One region of the Bacillus sp. 41-22 genome, then DNA from elsewhere that is predicted to be linked to it. Evidence: a T-box and tRNA genes for the amino acid it is inferred to sense, from the RefSeq annotation. Region 1 holds a T-box; the other regions hold tRNA genes.
The links. A T-box is a leader RNA that pairs with one kind of tRNA and senses whether it is charged. The one in region 1 lies ahead of pheS (phenylalanine--tRNA ligase subunit alpha), so its partner is inferred to be a tRNA-Phe.
Positions count from the first base shown of each region.

Region 2: it encodes a tRNA-Phe, which carries the amino acid that the T-box ahead of pheS (phenylalanine--tRNA ligase subunit alpha) is inferred to sense. The anticodon was not compared.
Region 3: it encodes a tRNA-Phe, which carries the amino acid that the T-box ahead of pheS (phenylalanine--tRNA ligase subunit alpha) is inferred to sense. The anticodon was not compared.

Region 1 is NZ_CP084035.1:4,383,584-4,389,034, reverse strand. Features, by position in the region: gene LCF45_RS22460 (CPBP family intramembrane glutamic endopeptidase) at 1-429, opposite strand, end outside; gene LCF45_RS22455 (HD domain-containing protein) at 569-1,126, opposite strand; gene sspI (small acid-soluble spore protein SspI) at 1,306-1,515, opposite strand; gene LCF45_RS22445 (TrmH family RNA methyltransferase) at 1,598-2,395, shown strand; T-box leader at 2,488-2,716, shown strand; gene pheS (phenylalanine--tRNA ligase subunit alpha) at 2,760-3,794, shown strand; gene pheT (phenylalanine--tRNA ligase subunit beta) at 3,813-5,451, shown strand, end outside.
Region 2 is NZ_CP084035.1:733,400-738,850, reverse strand. Features, by position in the region: gene LCF45_RS03755 (DUF3965 domain-containing protein) at 1-516, opposite strand, end outside; gene LCF45_RS03750 (CBS domain-containing protein) at 940-1,359, opposite strand; tRNA gene LCF45_RS03745 (tRNA-Glu) at 1,491-1,562, opposite strand; tRNA gene LCF45_RS03740 (tRNA-Asn) at 1,564-1,638, opposite strand; tRNA gene LCF45_RS03735 (tRNA-Ile) at 1,646-1,722, opposite strand; tRNA gene LCF45_RS03730 (tRNA-Trp) at 1,731-1,801, opposite strand; tRNA gene LCF45_RS03725 (tRNA-Thr) at 1,808-1,880, opposite strand; tRNA gene LCF45_RS03720 (tRNA-Phe) at 1,900-1,975, opposite strand; tRNA gene LCF45_RS03715 (tRNA-Asp) at 1,985-2,060, opposite strand; tRNA gene LCF45_RS03710 (tRNA-Met) at 2,063-2,139, opposite strand; tRNA gene LCF45_RS03705 (tRNA-Ser) at 2,164-2,256, opposite strand; tRNA gene LCF45_RS03700 (tRNA-Ser) at 2,318-2,410, opposite strand; tRNA gene LCF45_RS03695 (tRNA-Ala) at 2,429-2,501, opposite strand; tRNA gene LCF45_RS03690 (tRNA-Pro) at 2,517-2,590, opposite strand; tRNA gene LCF45_RS03685 (tRNA-Arg) at 2,601-2,674, opposite strand; tRNA gene LCF45_RS03680 (tRNA-Leu) at 2,678-2,766, opposite strand; tRNA gene LCF45_RS03675 (tRNA-Gly) at 2,783-2,857, opposite strand; tRNA gene LCF45_RS03670 (tRNA-Leu) at 2,887-2,967, opposite strand; tRNA gene LCF45_RS03665 (tRNA-Lys) at 2,984-3,059, opposite strand; tRNA gene LCF45_RS03660 (tRNA-Gln) at 3,064-3,138, opposite strand; tRNA gene LCF45_RS03655 (tRNA-Tyr) at 3,151-3,234, opposite strand; tRNA gene LCF45_RS03650 (tRNA-Val) at 3,243-3,318, opposite strand; rRNA gene rrf (5S ribosomal RNA) at 3,324-3,439, opposite strand; rRNA gene LCF45_RS03640 (23S ribosomal RNA) at 3,540-5,451, opposite strand, start outside.
Region 3 is NZ_CP084035.1:521,076-526,526, reverse strand. Features, by position in the region: partial or broken gene LCF45_RS02755 (DUF3884 family protein) at 347-668, shown strand; tRNA gene LCF45_RS02750 (tRNA-Leu) at 878-959, opposite strand; tRNA gene LCF45_RS02745 (tRNA-Cys) at 969-1,039, opposite strand; tRNA gene LCF45_RS02740 (tRNA-Gly) at 1,054-1,128, opposite strand; tRNA gene LCF45_RS02735 (tRNA-Gln) at 1,134-1,208, opposite strand; tRNA gene LCF45_RS02730 (tRNA-His) at 1,274-1,349, opposite strand; tRNA gene LCF45_RS02725 (tRNA-Trp) at 1,369-1,442, opposite strand; tRNA gene LCF45_RS02720 (tRNA-Tyr) at 1,451-1,534, opposite strand; tRNA gene LCF45_RS02715 (tRNA-Thr) at 1,545-1,620, opposite strand; tRNA gene LCF45_RS02710 (tRNA-Phe) at 1,635-1,710, opposite strand; tRNA gene LCF45_RS02705 (tRNA-Asp) at 1,720-1,795, opposite strand; tRNA gene LCF45_RS02700 (tRNA-Met) at 1,799-1,875, opposite strand; tRNA gene LCF45_RS02695 (tRNA-Met) at 1,933-2,009, opposite strand; tRNA gene LCF45_RS02690 (tRNA-Val) at 2,034-2,109, opposite strand; tRNA gene LCF45_RS02685 (tRNA-Glu) at 2,115-2,189, opposite strand; tRNA gene LCF45_RS02680 (tRNA-Ser) at 2,209-2,300, opposite strand; tRNA gene LCF45_RS02675 (tRNA-Asn) at 2,303-2,377, opposite strand; rRNA gene rrf (5S ribosomal RNA) at 2,386-2,501, opposite strand; rRNA gene LCF45_RS02665 (23S ribosomal RNA) at 2,602-5,451, opposite strand, start outside.

The sequences.
Region 1 (5,451 bases):
CTGCTTAAAAACGTCTAAGTTTAGTGCGGAAGATTGCTGCTTCGTTGCGTCTTGGAACACATAATTTAACAAGATGTAATTGAGTATAATGTTTATAGCGAAGAAAAGAAGTAAGTATACGTATGTACGCCATTCTTTAAGTACTTTAAAGTTAAAAGATTTTAGTAGTAATTTTTTTGCGGGTTCGAATTTGAAAATGAAGAATAACAACACGGCTAGTTGTAATATGATACTTGCAGTATTTGCAATAGATTCATACAGGGCAATTTGTTTTTTATCTGTAAGGCCGGCTGTATAAATTGTTAAGGGCATTGCGAGGAACACAGTAATAAGTCCGGTTCCGAAAAAAGCGAATAAAACGGAGCTAATAAATTGTCCCCATGACATAGAGTATTTCTGTTCATTAGAAAGTTGTGTAGCGGGTTGCATTTGTAAAACCACCTCTTTATATTTGTATATTTAATTATAAAGTATTTTGCTTTTGAGTGTAACATTTAAATATTACATACAAAGGTGTATTTTTCGCAAAATAATAAAAGAGGTATCACCCTATAGTGATGCCTCTTTCTCATTGATAACTATGTTCTGCCTTGTCATTCAATTTCTTTTGCTCTATTTGTAATTCACGCTCTACCAATCGGTCTAATTGCTGAATTGCTTTCAATGCTTTTTCATAAGAAATCGTTCTATAATGATGCGCTCCGCCCGGTTCTTCATCTGCTTCGTCTGCCCATTTAATAATGTTTTGAAGAGATGTTCTTTCAATTTCTTGCTGTACTAAGAAAGAATCTGTATGAAGAAGAATCGCAATAGAAATTTCTTTTGCTAGTTTAGGATGTTCTCCTAATCTAATAAGCAATTTATGAGATCTTTCTGCCCCTTTAATCGCATGTATATCATTCTTTTTATACAAGTCATAGTCCCATTCGCCGCCCGTGTACCACGTATGATGTCCGATATCATGAAGGAAGCCAGCCTTTGTCGCAGCATCGACTGAGGCGTGATGCTTTTTGGCTAAGTGAAACGCATGATAAGCGACAGCAATCGCGTGGACCATTCCAGAACGGTTTACATATTTTTGCGTAATGTGATGTTTAAAAATTTGTTCAAGCGTAATACGGTGCATAAAACATTCACTCCTTTTATCCAATGATGTATATGAAGAAAAATCGATCGGTTTAAATGTATTTTGAACATTGTACTCCATCGGGGTAGCGTTAGTAAAGTAGAAATGTTTAGGAGAAGAAAAATTTTATAGACATAAAAGGTCACCTTAGTTTTTTTTCTAAGGTGACCTTTTATTGCTTATTTTTTTAATCCTTGCTCCAGTGTTCCTAACATTTCGTGTTTTTCATTTTCATCAGCATTTTTCCAAATGACTTCGAATAAAACGCCAAGACCTGGAAGCATTTTTTCTTCACCGCTTTGAATTGCATCGACAATCGTTTCTTGTAATTGGTCTTGTGAATTTCCAGATACATTCGCTAATACCGCGCCGCGTAAATTAAAACTCATTATCTTCACCTCTTCTTCAGAATTGAAACTGACGTTAGTTTTTGTTCTTTTTTATGTAAATATGTATGAAAAATAGGCTATAATGATAAGACAAGAAGAGAGGGAAATACATATTATGAAAAACATTGATTCAGTACAAAACCCGCGTGTGAAGCAGTGGAAAAAGCTGCAGACGAAAAAAGAGCGCGATAACAAAGCTTTATTTTTTGTAGAAGGATTCCATTTAGTAGAGGAAGCGTTAAAGGCAGGAGTTGTAACAGAACTTATCGTTTCAGATCAGACAGATCTTCCGAAAGATTGGACAGTTAATGATGTTGAAATGTATATTGTGCCTGAAGCAATTGTAAAAGTACTCCGCGAAACAGAAACAACGCAAGGTGTATTTGCTGTTTGTGAGAAACATGAGAAAGAAGTAGCTCTTACTGATGGGAAATTTCTTTTATTAGACGGCCTTCAAGACCCAGGTAATTTGGGAACGATTATTCGTACAGCGGATGCAGCTGGTATTCATGCCGTTGTGCTTGGAGAAGGGTGCGTTGATGTTTATAATAGTAAAGTACTACGATCTACACAAGGTTCTATTTTCCACTTACCGGTTGTAAAAGGGAACTTAGAAGAATGGGTAGACAAGTTAAAAGAAAATAACGTCCCTGTATATGGAACAGCTCTTGAAAATGGAGTTCCATTTGGTGAAGTAACCCCGGCTGGAAGTTTTGCATTAATTGTAGGGAATGAAGGAAGCGGCGTACGCCAAGAAATTCTGGCGAAAAGTGATCAAAACTTGTATATTCCGATTTACGGCGGGGCAGAATCATTAAATGTTGCGGTTGCAGCAGGGATTTTAACGTATTATTTACAAAGCCCAGTTGCGAATCGATAAAAAACTTCTTATAATAAGTTGAAGTACATGTTCATAAAAAAGTGGTGAAATGAGTATCGAACTTTTTTGAACATATAATAAAAGTATATTAATGAAAAACGTTGATAGAGAAGAGTAGCTTACAAAATCGCCATATAGGGAGAGAGTGCCGTAGACTGAAAGCATTCTTATGGTAGATGGAAGTGAATTCACCTCTGGAGTTGGCGCCAGGACCATTTATATGTAAAGGCGTTCCGGTCAGAATTGATCGTTATAACTAATGAGTGGGCAGACTTGTTCTGTCAATTTAGGGTGGTACCGCGAATTTACCTCGTCCCTTTTTGGGAGCGGGGTTTTTTTATTTTTAAAATTAGGAGGGTTCCAAATGGAAGCACGTTTAAAAGAGCTAAAGCAAAAAGCGTTAGAGCTTATTGAAGAAGCGAAAGAGCTAAAGGGCTTAAACGACGTACGCGTAGCGTATTTAGGGAAAAAAGGTCCAATTACAGAAGTATTACGCGGCATGGGAAAATTATCAGCAGAAGAGCGTCCACGTATGGGAGCATTAGTAAATGAAGTACGTGAAGCGATTCAAACGCGTCTAGAAGACAAAATTGGCAACTTAGAAAAAGCAGTAATTGAGGCGAAATTAGCTACTGAAACAATTGATGTTACACTGCCAGGTCGTCCTGTTGAAACAGGTTGTCACCATCCGTTAACAGCAGTTGTTGAACAAATTGAAGATGTATTCATCGGTATGGGTTATGAAGTAGCTGAAGGGACGGAAGTAGAAAAAGACTACTACAACTTCGAAGCATTAAACTTACCGAAAGATCACCCAGCGCGTGATATGCAAGATACATTCTACATTACAGAAGAAACGTTACTACGTACACATACATCTTCTGTGCAAGCACGTACGATGGAAAAGAATAAAGAAAAAGGACCGATTAAAATTATTTGTCCTGGTAAAGTGTATCGCCGCGATGACGATGATGCGACGCATTCACACCAATTCATGCAAATTGAAGGTCTTGTAATTGATAAAAACATTCGCATGAGTGACTTAAAAGGTACACTGCAAGTATTCGTGAAAAAGATGTTCGGTGAAGATCGTGAAATCCGTCTTCGTCCAAGTTTCTTCCCATTCACAGAGCCGTCTGTAGAGATGGATATTTCTTGTATGATGTGTCACGGTAAAGGTTGTGGCACTTGTAAAGGGACTGGCTGGATCGAAATTTTAGGAGCAGGTATGGTTCACCCGAACGTACTTGAAATGGCTGGTTATGATTCAAAAGAATATCAAGGTTTCGCATTCGGTATGGGCGCAGAGCGTATCGCAATGTTGAAATACGGCGTAGATGACATTCGTCATTTCTATACAAATGATGTACGTTTCTTACAACAATTCAAACGAGCGTAAGGGAAGGAGAGGATAAATATGTTCGTATCATATCGTTGGTTACAAGAGTATGTAGATATTAAAGATGTAACAGCACAAGAACTAGCAGACAAAATCACGAAAAGTGGTATTGAAGTAGAAGGTGTTGAAGTATTAAATAAAGGTGTAAAAGGTGTTGTAGTTGGTCACGTATTAGAATGTGAAAAACACCCAGAAGCTGATAAATTAAGCAAATGCTTAATCGATATCGGTGAAGAAGAGCCGGTTCAAATTATTTGTGGTGCTGCTAACATTGCAAAAGGTTTAAAAGTACCAGTTGCAAAAGTTGGCGCTGTACTTCCTGGTAACTTCAAAATTAAAAAAGCAAAACTACGCGGGGAAGCTTCTCACGGTATGGTTTGTGCTCTTCAAGAGCTTGGTATTGATGGGAAATTCGTTGCGAAAGAATATGCAGACGGTATCTTCATCTTCCCAAGTGATGCTGAAGTTGGTGCAGATGCACTTGAAATTTTAAATTTAAATGATGAAGTACTTGAGCTTGGTTTAACACCAAACCGTGCAGATTGCTTAAACATGTTAGGTGTTGCATATGAAGTAGCTGCTATTTACGGCCGTGAAGTAAAACTTCCAGCTATCGACTTACAAGAAACAGCAGAAAAAACTTCTGATTACATTTCTGTAAGTGTAGAAGCGAAAGAAGAAAACCCATTATATATTGCAAAAATGGTTAAAAACGTAAAGATTGGTCCATCACCAATGTGGATGCAAACTCGTCTTATGGCAGCTGGCATTCGTCCAATTAGTAATGTAGTTGATATTACAAACTACATTTTAATGGAATACGGTCAACCGTTACATGCATTCGATTACGATAAATTAGGTTCAAAAGAAATCGTTGTTCGTCTTGCAAAAGAAGGCGAAAAGATTCAAACATTAGATGCTCAAGAACGTACGTTACAAAGCCACCATCTTGTAATTACAAATGGCACAAAAGCGTTAGCTGTTGCTGGTGTAATGGGCGGAGCGGATTCTGAAGTTGATAGCGAGACAGTAAACGTTCTAATTGAGTCTGCATACTTTGCAGGTCAAACAGTGCGCCGTACATCAAAAGACTTAGGTCTTCGTAGCGAATCAAGTGCACGTTTTGAAAAGGGAATCGACCCAACACGTACATTTGAAGCAATTCAACATGCAGCTGCTTTAATGGCAAAATACGCTGGTGGAGAAGCACTTGAAGGTGTAGTAGAAGCTGATAACTTACAAGTACAAGAACGTACAGTATCTGTTACAGCTGAAAAAGTAAACCGTGTATTAGGTACAGATATTTCTGCGAGTGAAATGGGTACAATGTTCACAAACCTGAAATTCCCATTCACAGAAGTAGAAGGAACATTCCATGTAAATGTACCAGCACGTCGTCCTGACATTACAATTTCAGAAGACTTAGTAGAAGAAGTAGGTCGTCTGTATGGTTATGATCACATTCCAGTTACATTACCATCTGGAACAATGACACGTGGTAAATTAACATCAGCACAAACGAAACGTCGTAAAGTACGCCGCTTCCTAGAAGGTGCTGGTTTATATGAAGCAATCACATATTCATTAACAAGCGCTGACAAAGCGAAACAATATATGGTTGAGCCGAACGAAAAAGCTCCTGTAAATCTTGCGCTTC
Region 2 (5,451 bases), 1.6 Mb from region 1:
TACTTCTTTATGAGATAATAGATGTTTGCAATCTGTTATACATTTCTCATTAAATTTAACTCGATCCCAAATTTCTACATCCTCAGCTGTTAATTCACCAATACGATATTTAATAATTAAATAGTTTAAAGCAACTGCTTTCGTCAAAAGATCCCATGTTTCATACTCCAATGAAGTTCGGACAAATTCATCTAGCCCTTGGGTTATCATAAAAGCATTTGCCTCTTCATACCAACCAATCTCTTGACATAAACGAAGAATACGTACTAGAGTTGGAATTTCATCTTTATGAAACTGCGGTAAATTCTTTACTTTATTCATGCCATATACGATAAATGGCGCTAAATTTTCTTCTTTATAAAATTCTTTTTCTTTCCATACTAATATAGTTCGCTCTTTCCCTTCACCTTTTGGATGACAAGGTACAAGCAAAGAAAATAACTCAGCGAAATCATTTGGTTCTATATATGTATCTGTAACCAAATTCCAATTTGGATCGCCCTGTACAGCCCTCATATAATTCCCCTTCCCTTTTTATCCCGCTATTTGCGGGCAGTAAGACTCCCACCTCAAAATTCTGCGAATGCGAGGAAGTTAGGTAGGAGATAAAACTGCCCATAAAAGCCCGATTGGTTCAACTAATAATTATTTTGGGATGGACACCCCCCAATAATTAAAGTTTCACTTTATCTATGTAGGAAATATTAATTCATTATTACATCATTAACGATGAATATTGTTATATTCAAAATCTATCATAATACTTATATCTCTCAGTATATCATTTTTTCTCTTATTAAAAATCAGGAATGACAAATTAAAAAAAACTGTCAAAAATATTGACGCTATACTTATTATATAATGTCTCAGATACATCACGCTAACATATTAGTTTAATCCGTATATACTAGAATAATGTATCTGATCTTTATAAATAGTTTATTCCGTATGCTCTGAGATTTCACTTAAAGCAAACCCTGCTTGATCATCTGCTGATTTTCTTATAGCTAAATCACCTAGTGCTAGCATCCCAACAAGTTGACCGCTCTCAACAACCGGTAACCGTCTAATTTGATATTGTGCCATTAATTCTGTAGCTTTTTCAATAGAATCATCTGGAGAAACTGAAACAATGTTTGTTGTCATTACATTTGTAATTTGATTAGATCCAGGATGTTTTTCAGCAATCCCACGAACAACTAAGTCTCGATCAGTAACAAGCCCAACAACTTGTTTATTTTCAATAACAGGAATCAATCCAACCGATTCTTCCTTCATTTTTACAGCCGCCTCATATACATTGTCTAATGGTGTACAATGTACGATATGAGTACTCATAAGTTCTCTAACTTGCGTCATTTTTCATCTCCTCCTTTTAATACATACCATAGCTTTTCCTAAATCCCTTTATTTATTTCAGAAAAATAAGGTGATAAAAAGAGGCTTATACATAATAAAAAAGAGTCAGCAATATGCTGACTCTTTTTTTATGACCCGTACGGGATTCGAACCCGTGTTACCGCCGTGAAAGGGCGGTGTCTTAACCACTTGACCAACGGGCCATGGCTCCGCAGGTAGGACTCGAACCTACGACCGATCGGTTAACAGCCGATAGCTCTACCACTGAGCTACTGCGGAATATATATGGTGGGCCTAAATGGACTCGAACCATCGACCTCACGCTTATCAGGCGTGCGCTCTAACCAGCTGAGCTATAGGCCCATACTTTACAGGGGCAGTAGGAATTGAACCCACACTGGAGGTTTTGGAGACCTCAGTTCTACCTTTAAACTATGCCCCTAAATGATGCCGGCTAGAGGACTTGAACCCCCAACCTACTGATTACAAGTCAGTTGCTCTACCAATTGAGCTAAGCCGGCATAAAAAAAAACAAAAAAATGGTGGCTCGGGACGGAATCGAACCGCCGACACGAGGATTTTCAGTCCTCTGCTCTACCGACTGAGCTACCGAGCCAACATAAAATGGCGGTCCCGACCGGGGTCGAACCGGCGATCTCCTGCGTGACAGGCAGGCATGTTAACCACTACACCACGGGACCATTGGTTGCGGGGACAGGATTTGAACCTGCGACCTTCGGATTATGAGCCCGACGAGCTACCGTACTGCTCCACCCCGCGACGATATTATGTTTTAAAAATAAATGGAGGAGGTAGAGGGATTCGAACCCCCGCGCGACTCTCGCCGCCTGTCGGTTTTCAAGACCGATCCCTTCAGCCGAACTTGGGTATACCTCCATGAAGGAAAAATTAATATCTTATTCATTTTTATATGTAACTAAACCACTTTTTAAAAAAATGGAGGAGGTAGAGGGATTCGAACCCCCGCGCGACTCTCGCCGCCTGTCGGTTTTCAAGACCGATCCCTTCAGCCGAACTTGGGTATACCTCCGACATATAAAAAATAAAGTGGAGCCTAGCGGGATCGAACCGCTGACCTCCTGCGTGCAAGGCAGGCGCTCTCCCAGCTGAGCTAAGGCCCCATGTTTTTGGGAAAATCGGGAAGACAGGATTTGAACCTGCGACCCCCTGGTCCCAAACCAGGTGCTCTACCAAGCTGAGCCACTTCCCGTTAATAAAAGCGCGCCCGAGAGGAGTCGAACCCCTAACCTCTTGATCCGTAGTCAAACGCTCTATCCAATTGAGCTACGGGCGCATATGGTGCCGAGGGCGGGGGTCGAACCCGCACGGTGGTCACCCACCGCAGGATTTTAAGTCCTGTGCGTCTGCCTGTTCCGCCACCCCGGCATGTCATACTGAAAATTGGAGCGGAAGACGGGATTCGAACCCGCGACCCCAACCTTGGCAAGGTTGTATTCTACCACTGAACTACTTCCGCAAGACATGTTTGAGTTATTTTATTAAAAGTGCGGGTGAAGGGAGTCGAACCCCCACGCCAAAGGCGCTAGATCCTAAGTCTAGTGCGTCTGCCAATTCCGCCACACCCGCATATTTTTTAAGAAAATGGTGAGCCATGAAGGATTCGAACCTTCGACCCTCTGATTAAAAGTCAGATGCTCTACCAACTGAGCTAATGGCTCTTAATGGCTGGGCTAGCTGGATTCGAACCAGCGCATGACGGAGTCAAAGTCCGTTGCCTTACCGCTTGGCTATAGCCCAATAATTAAGAAATGGTGGAGGGGGGCAGATTCGAACTGCCGAACCCGAAGGAGCGGATTTACAGTCCGCCGCGTTTAGCCACTTCGCTACCCCTCCGACATATATGGTGGAGGATGACGGGATCGAACCGCCGACCCCCTGCTTGTAAGGCAGGTGCTCTCCCAGCTGAGCTAATCCTCCATTTTGCCTGGCAACGTCCTACTCTCGCAGGGACAAGGTCCCAACTACCATTGGCGCTAGAGAGCTTAACTTCCGTGTTCGGTATGGGAACGGGTGTGACCTCTCTGCCATCATTACCAGACTATATTCGATTGAGACAAACATTATTATACTTGATTCACTTAGAAAGTCAATAAGTTTTTTATATTCTCTCAAAACTAGATAACGTTGCTTCATATTATATGGTTAAGTCCTCGATCTATTAGTATTCGTCAGCTCCACATGTCACCATGCTTCCACCTCGAACCTATCAACCTGATCATCTTTCAGGGATCTTACTAGCTTACGCTATGGGAAATCTCATCTTGAGGGGGGCTTCATGCTTAGATGCTTTCAGCACTTATCCCTTCCGCACATAGCTACCCAGCTATGCCCTTGGCAGAACAACTGGTACACCAGCGGTGCGTCCATCCCGGTCCTCTCGTACTAAGGACAGCTCCTCTCAAATTTCCTGCGCCCACGACGGATAGGGACCGAACTGTCTCACGACGTTCTGAACCCAGCTCGCGTACCGCTTTAATGGGCGAACAGCCCAACCCTTGGGACCGACTACAGCCCCAGGATGCGATGAGCCGACATCGAGGTGCCAAACCTCCCCGTCGATGTGGACTCTTGGGGGAGATAAGCCTGTTATCCCCGGGGTAGCTTTTATCCGTTGAGCGATGGCCCTTCCATGCGGAACCACCGGATCACTAAGCCCGACTTTCGTCCCTGCTCGACTTGTAGGTCTCGCAGTCAAGCTCCCTTATGCCTTTGCACTCTACGAATGATTTCCAACCATTCTGAGGGAACCTTTGGGCGCCTCCGTTACACTTTAGGAGGCGACCGCCCCAGTCAAACTGCCCACCTGACACTGTCTCCCGGGTCGATGAGACCCGTAGGTTAGAATTTCAATACAGTCAGGGCGGTATCCCACCAGCGCCTCCACCGAAGCTAGCGCTCCGGTTTCAATGGCTCCCGCCTATCCTGTACAAACTGTACCAAAATTCAATATCAGGCTACAGTAAAGCTCCACGGGGTCTTTCCGTCCTGTCGCGGGTAACCTGCATCTTCACAGGTACTATAATTTCACCGAGTCTCTGGTTGAGACAGTGCCCAAATCGTTACACCTTTCGTGCGGGTCGGAACTTACCCGACAAGGAATTTCGCTACCTTAGGACCGTTATAGTTACGGCCGCCGTTTACTGGGGCTTCAGTTCAGAGCTTCGCTTACGCTAACCCCTCTCCTTAACCTTCCAGCACCGGGCAGGTGTCAGCCCCTATACTTCGCCTTACGGCTTCGCAGAGACCTGTGTTTTTGCTAAACAGTCGCTTGGGCCTATTCACTGCGGCTTTCCGTTAAGAAAGCACCCCTTCTCCCGAAGTTACGGGGTCATTTTGCCGAGTTCCTTAACCAGAGTTCTCTCGCACACCTTAGGATTCTCTCCTCGCCTACCTGTGTCGGTTTGCGGTACAGGCACCTTTTATCTCGCTAGAAGCTTTTCTTGGCAGCGGGGAATCAAAGACTTCGCTCCATAAGGAGCTTCCCCATCACAGCTCAGCCTTCACGATAAGCGGATTTGCCTACTTATCAGCCTAACTGCTTGGACGTGCACAACCAATCGCACGCTTCTTCTATCCTTCTGCGTCCCTCCATTGCTCAAACGATAAAGAGGTGGTACAGGAATATCAACCTGTTGTCCATCGCCTACGCCTGTCGGCCTCGGCTTAGGTCCTGACTAACCCTGAGCGGACGAGCCTTCCTCAGGAAACCTTAGGCATTCGGTGGACGGGATTCTCACCCGTCTTTCGCTACTCATACCGGCATTCTCACTTCTAAGCGCTCCACCAGTCCTTCCGGTCTGACTTCACTGCACTTAGAACGCTCCCCTACCACTGATACCATTGGTATCAATTCGCAGCTTCGGTGGTGTATTTAGCCCCGGTACATTTTCGGCGCAGAGTCACTCGACTAGTGAGCTATTACGCACTCTTTAAATGGTGGCTGCTTCTGAGCCAACATCCTAGTTGTCTAAGCAACTCCACATCCTTTTCCACTTAATACACACTTTGGGACCTTAGCTGGCGATCTGGGCTGTTTCCCTCTTGACTACG
Region 3 (5,451 bases), 1.4 Mb from region 1:
TTGAGCTTCTTTAAACATGATAAATTAAAATGAAACGGACCAAAATGGAATCATATTAAATAACTGACACCTTTTACTTTCATTTCTCTCCCTTGATTAAATTTATCATATTTCATTTATTACTGTGATGATTTATTTTATTATTTCTCGCTAAACAATAAGAAACAGGGCAAAGCTGCCATGTCCTTTTAAAGATTTGTTATGTAGTATGTTATGAACTATTCATTATCAAACTAAAGTTATTCCTTTTCATTCCTCTACTAATCCCATAATATTTCCTTAATTACTTTCTATTGCTGTATAATTAAAATAGGAAAAAATTTGAAGAAAAGATGGAGGGAGAATTATGACACATTCAAATGAGAAAAAATCACATGGTTTTAAAGGAATAGGAGAGAAGTTAAACCCCAACTATCTATCAAGTGAGATTCATAAAATTGGATGGTCCAATTCAATTTGATTCGTTCCCTAAATTAAAGGAATTAGGGGACTGGTTGAGTACTTCAACGCAAATATGGTCGTGTCACTCAACTATGTACAAGTACAACAGAGAAGAGTTTGAAAAGAAGTTTTTTGAAATTACGAAATTACCAGCTGATAATGTGGTAATTTCAACTGGTGGTATCGGATTTAACTTCATGTCACCAGGGTGGAGAGATTCTCTCTAGAGTGCTCGAAAAAATTCTTGTATATGTAATATTCTACTGAAATTTTATCCTTTTAATACTTCATAGTTTCTTCCAACTGTATCTAAAGTTCGTCACTTACTCACCGCACACTACCCCAACGCACTATTAGTGCTTATTTTGTAGTGTAAAAAAAACACAAAAAAACTCTACACAATTAGTGTAGAGCCTTGATGTTACGCCGTTCGTGATACCGATGGTCGGGGTCGAACCGACACTCCCGAAGGAACACGATTTTGAGTCGTGCGCGTCTGCCAATTCCGCCACATCGGCATAAAAGAAAGGCGGCAACCGGATTTGAACCGGTGGTAAAGGTTTTGCAGACCTCTGCCTTACCACTTGGCTATGCCGCCATATGAAGTTAAAATGGAGCGGAAGACGGGATTCGAACCCGCGACCCCAACCTTGGCAAGGTTGTATTCTACCACTGAACTACTTCCGCAAAAATGGCTGGGCTAGCTGGATTCGAACCAGCGCATGACGGAGTCAAAGTCCGTTGCCTTACCGCTTGGCTATAGCCCACCGAAGTTTTACTTAATTATATGTAAGTATCCATTAATTTATTTGTAATTTTTAAAAAATAAAAATGGGGCGACTGATGGGAATTGAACCCACGAATGCCGGAGCCACAATCCGGTGCGTTAACCACTTCGCCACAACCGCCATGTTGTGTTTATATATTTGGCAGGGGCAGTAGGAATTGAACCCACACTGGAGGTTTTGGAGACCTCAGTTCTACCTTTAAACTATGCCCCTATGTAAAATGGTGGAGGGGGGCAGATTCGAACTGCCGAACCCGAAGGAGCGGATTTACAGTCCGCCGCGTTTAGCCACTTCGCTACCCCTCCGAAACTTACATGGTGCCGGCTAGAGGACTTGAACCCCCAACCTACTGATTACAAGTCAGTTGCTCTACCAATTGAGCTAAGCCGGCATATTTTATTAAAATGGTGGCTCGGGACGGAATCGAACCGCCGACACGAGGATTTTCAGTCCTCTGCTCTACCGACTGAGCTACCGAGCCTTATTAAAATGGCGGTCCCGACCGGGGTCGAACCGGCGATCTCCTGCGTGACAGGCAGGCATGTTAACCACTACACCACGGGACCATTTGGTTGCGGGGACAGGATTTGAACCTGCGACCTTCGGGTTATGAGCCCGACGAGCTACCGTACTGCTCCACCCCGCGATAATATTATTTATATAATTATATGATAAGTGTTAGCAACCACATTACGAGAATGTTTGGTTGCGGGGACAGGATTTGAACCTGCGACCTTCGGGTTATGAGCCCGACGAGCTACCGTACTGCTCCACCCCGCGACAATATTATTCATATAATTTATATGGTGGAGGATGACGGGATCGAACCGCCGACCCCCTGCTTGTAAGGCAGGTGCTCTCCCAGCTGAGCTAATCCTCCAAAAGTGGTGACCCGTACGGGATTCGAACCCGTGTTACCGCCGTGAAAGGGCGGTGTCTTAACCACTTGACCAACGGGCCAAATATTATAAATTCCTTATGGCGGAGAGCAAGGGATTCGAACCCTTGATACGCTTGTGACGTATACACGATTTCCAATCGTGCTCCTTCGGCCAACTCGGACAGCTCTCCAATGGCTCCGCAGGTAGGAATCGAACCTACGACCGATCGGTTAACAGCCGATAGCTCTACCGCTGAGCTACTGCGGAATAATATTGCCTGGCAACGTCCTACTCTCACAGGGACAAGGTCCCAACTACCATCGGCGCTAGAGAGCTTAACTTCCGTGTTCGGTATGGGAACGGGTGTGACCTCTCTGCCATCATTACCAGACATTATTCTTTTGAGACAATCATTATTATAACTTATTCACCCTGAAAGTCAATAAGTTTTTTATATTCTCTCAAAACTAGATAACGTTGCTTCATATTATATGGTTAAGTCCTCGATCTATTAGTATTCGTCAGCTCCACATGTCACCATGCTTCCACCTCGAACCTATCAACCTGATCATCTTTCAGGGATCTTACTAGCTTACGCTATGGGAAATCTCATCTTGAGGGGGGCTTCATGCTTAGATGCTTTCAGCACTTATCCCTTCCGCACATAGCTACCCAGCTATGCCCTTGGCAGAACAACTGGTACACCAGCGGTGCGTCCATCCCGGTCCTCTCGTACTAAGGACAGCTCCTCTCAAATTTCCTGCGCCCACGACGGATAGGGACCGAACTGTCTCACGACGTTCTGAACCCAGCTCGCGTACCGCTTTAATGGGCGAACAGCCCAACCCTTGGGACCGACTACAGCCCCAGGATGCGATGAGCCGACATCGAGGTGCCAAACCTCCCCGTCGATGTGGACTCTTGGGGGAGATAAGCCTGTTATCCCCGGGGTAGCTTTTATCCGTTGAGCGATGGCCCTTCCATGCGGAACCACCGGATCACTAAGCCCGACTTTCGTCCCTGCTCGACTTGTAGGTCTCGCAGTCAAGCTCCCTTATGCCTTTGCACTCTACGAATGATTTCCAACCATTCTGAGGGAACCTTTGGGCGCCTCCGTTACACTTTAGGAGGCGACCGCCCCAGTCAAACTGCCCACCTGACACTGTCTCCCGGGTCGATAAGACCCGTAGGTTAGAATTTCAATACAGTCAGGGCGGTATCCCACCAGCGCCTCCACCGAAGCTAGCGCTCCGGTCTCAATGGCTCCCGCCTATCCTGTACAAACTGTACCAAAATTCAATATCAGGCTACAGTAAAGCTCCACGGGGTCTTTCCGTCCTGTCGCGGGTAACCTGCATCTTCACAGGTACTATAATTTCACCGAGTCTCTGGTTGAGACAGTGCCCAAATCGTTACACCTTTCGTGCGGGTCGGAACTTACCCGACAAGGAATTTCGCTACCTTAGGACCGTTATAGTTACGGCCGCCGTTTACTGGGGCTTCAGTTCAGAGCTTCGCTTACGCTAACCCCTCTCCTTAACCTTCCAGCACCGGGCAGGTGTCAGCCCCTATACTTCGCCTTACGGCTTCGCAGAGACCTGTGTTTTTGCTAAACAGTCGCTTGGGCCTATTCACTGCGGCTTTCCGTTAAGAAAGCACCCCTTCTCCCGAAGTTACGGGGTCATTTTGCCGAGTTCCTTAACCAGAGTTCTCTCGCACACCTTAGGATTCTCTCCTCGCCTACCTGTGTCGGTTTGCGGTACAGGCACCTTTTATCTCGCTAGAAGCTTTTCTTGGCAGCGGGGAATCAAAGACTTCGCTCCATAAGGAGCTTCCCCATCACAGCTCAGCCTTCACGATAAGCGGATTTGCCTACTTATCAGCCTAACTGCTTGGACGTGCACAACCAATCGCACGCTTCTTCTATCCTTCTGCGTCCCTCCATTGCTCAAACGATAAAGAGGTGGTACAGGAATATCAACCTGTTGTCCATCGCCTACGCCTGTCGGCCTCGGCTTAGGTCCTGACTAACCCTGAGCGGACGAGCCTTCCTCAGGAAACCTTAGGCATTCGGTGGACGGGATTCTCACCCGTCTTTCGCTACTCATACCGGCATTCTCACTTCTAAGCGCTCCACCAGTCCTTCCGGTCTGACTTCACTGCACTTAGAACGCTCCCCTACCACTGATACCATTGGTATCAATTCGCAGCTTCGGTGGTGTATTTAGCCCCGGTACATTTTCGGCGCAGAGTCACTCGACTAGTGAGCTATTACGCACTCTTTAAATGGTGGCTGCTTCTGAGCCAACATCCTAGTTGTCTAAGCAACTCCACATCCTTTTCCACTTAATACACACTTTGGGACCTTAGCTGGCGATCTGGGCTGTTTCCCTCTTGACTACGGATCTTATCACTCGCAGTCTGACTCCTAAGGATAAGTCATTGGCATTCGGAGTTTGACTGAATTCGGTAATCCGATGAGGACCCCTAGTTCAATCAGTGCTCTACCTCCAAGACTCTTACACTTAAGGCTAGCCCTAAAGCTATTTCGGGGAGAACCAGCTATCTCCAGGTTCGATTGGAATTTCTCCGCTACCCACACCTCATCCCCGCACTTTTCAACGTGCGTGGGTTCGGGCCTCCATTCAGTGTTACCTGAACTTCACCCTGGACATGGGTAGATCACCTGGTTTCGGGTCTACGACCACGTACTAAACGCCCTATTCAGACTCGCTTTCGCTGCGGCTCCGCCTCTTCAGCTTAACCTCGCACGGGATCGTAACTCGCCGGTTCATTCTACAAAAGGCACGCCATCACCCATTAACGGGCTCTGACTATTTGTAGGCACACGGTTTCAGGATCTCTTTCACTCCCCTTCCGGGGTGCTTTTCACCTTTCCCTCACGGTACTGGTTCACTATCGATCACTAGGGAGTATTTAGCCTTGGGAGATGGTCCTCCCAGATTCCGACGGAATTTCACGTGTTCCGCCGTACTCAGGATACATTCAAGAGAGAACGAAGTTTCGACTACGGGGTTATTACCCTCTGTGACGGACCTTTCCAGGTCGCTTCGTCTACCTCGTTCCTTTGTAACTCCGTATAGAATGTCCTACAACCCCAAGAGGCAAGCCTCTTGGTTTGGGCTAGATTCCGTTTCGCTCGCCGCTACTCAGGAAATCGCATTTGCTTTCTCTTCCTCCAGGTACTTAGATGTTTCAGTTCCCTGGGTCTGTCTTCCATACCCTATGTATTCAGGTAAGGATACCATACCATTACGTATAGTGGGTTTCCCCATTCGGAAATCTTCGGATCAAAGCTTACTTACAGCTCCCCGAAGCAT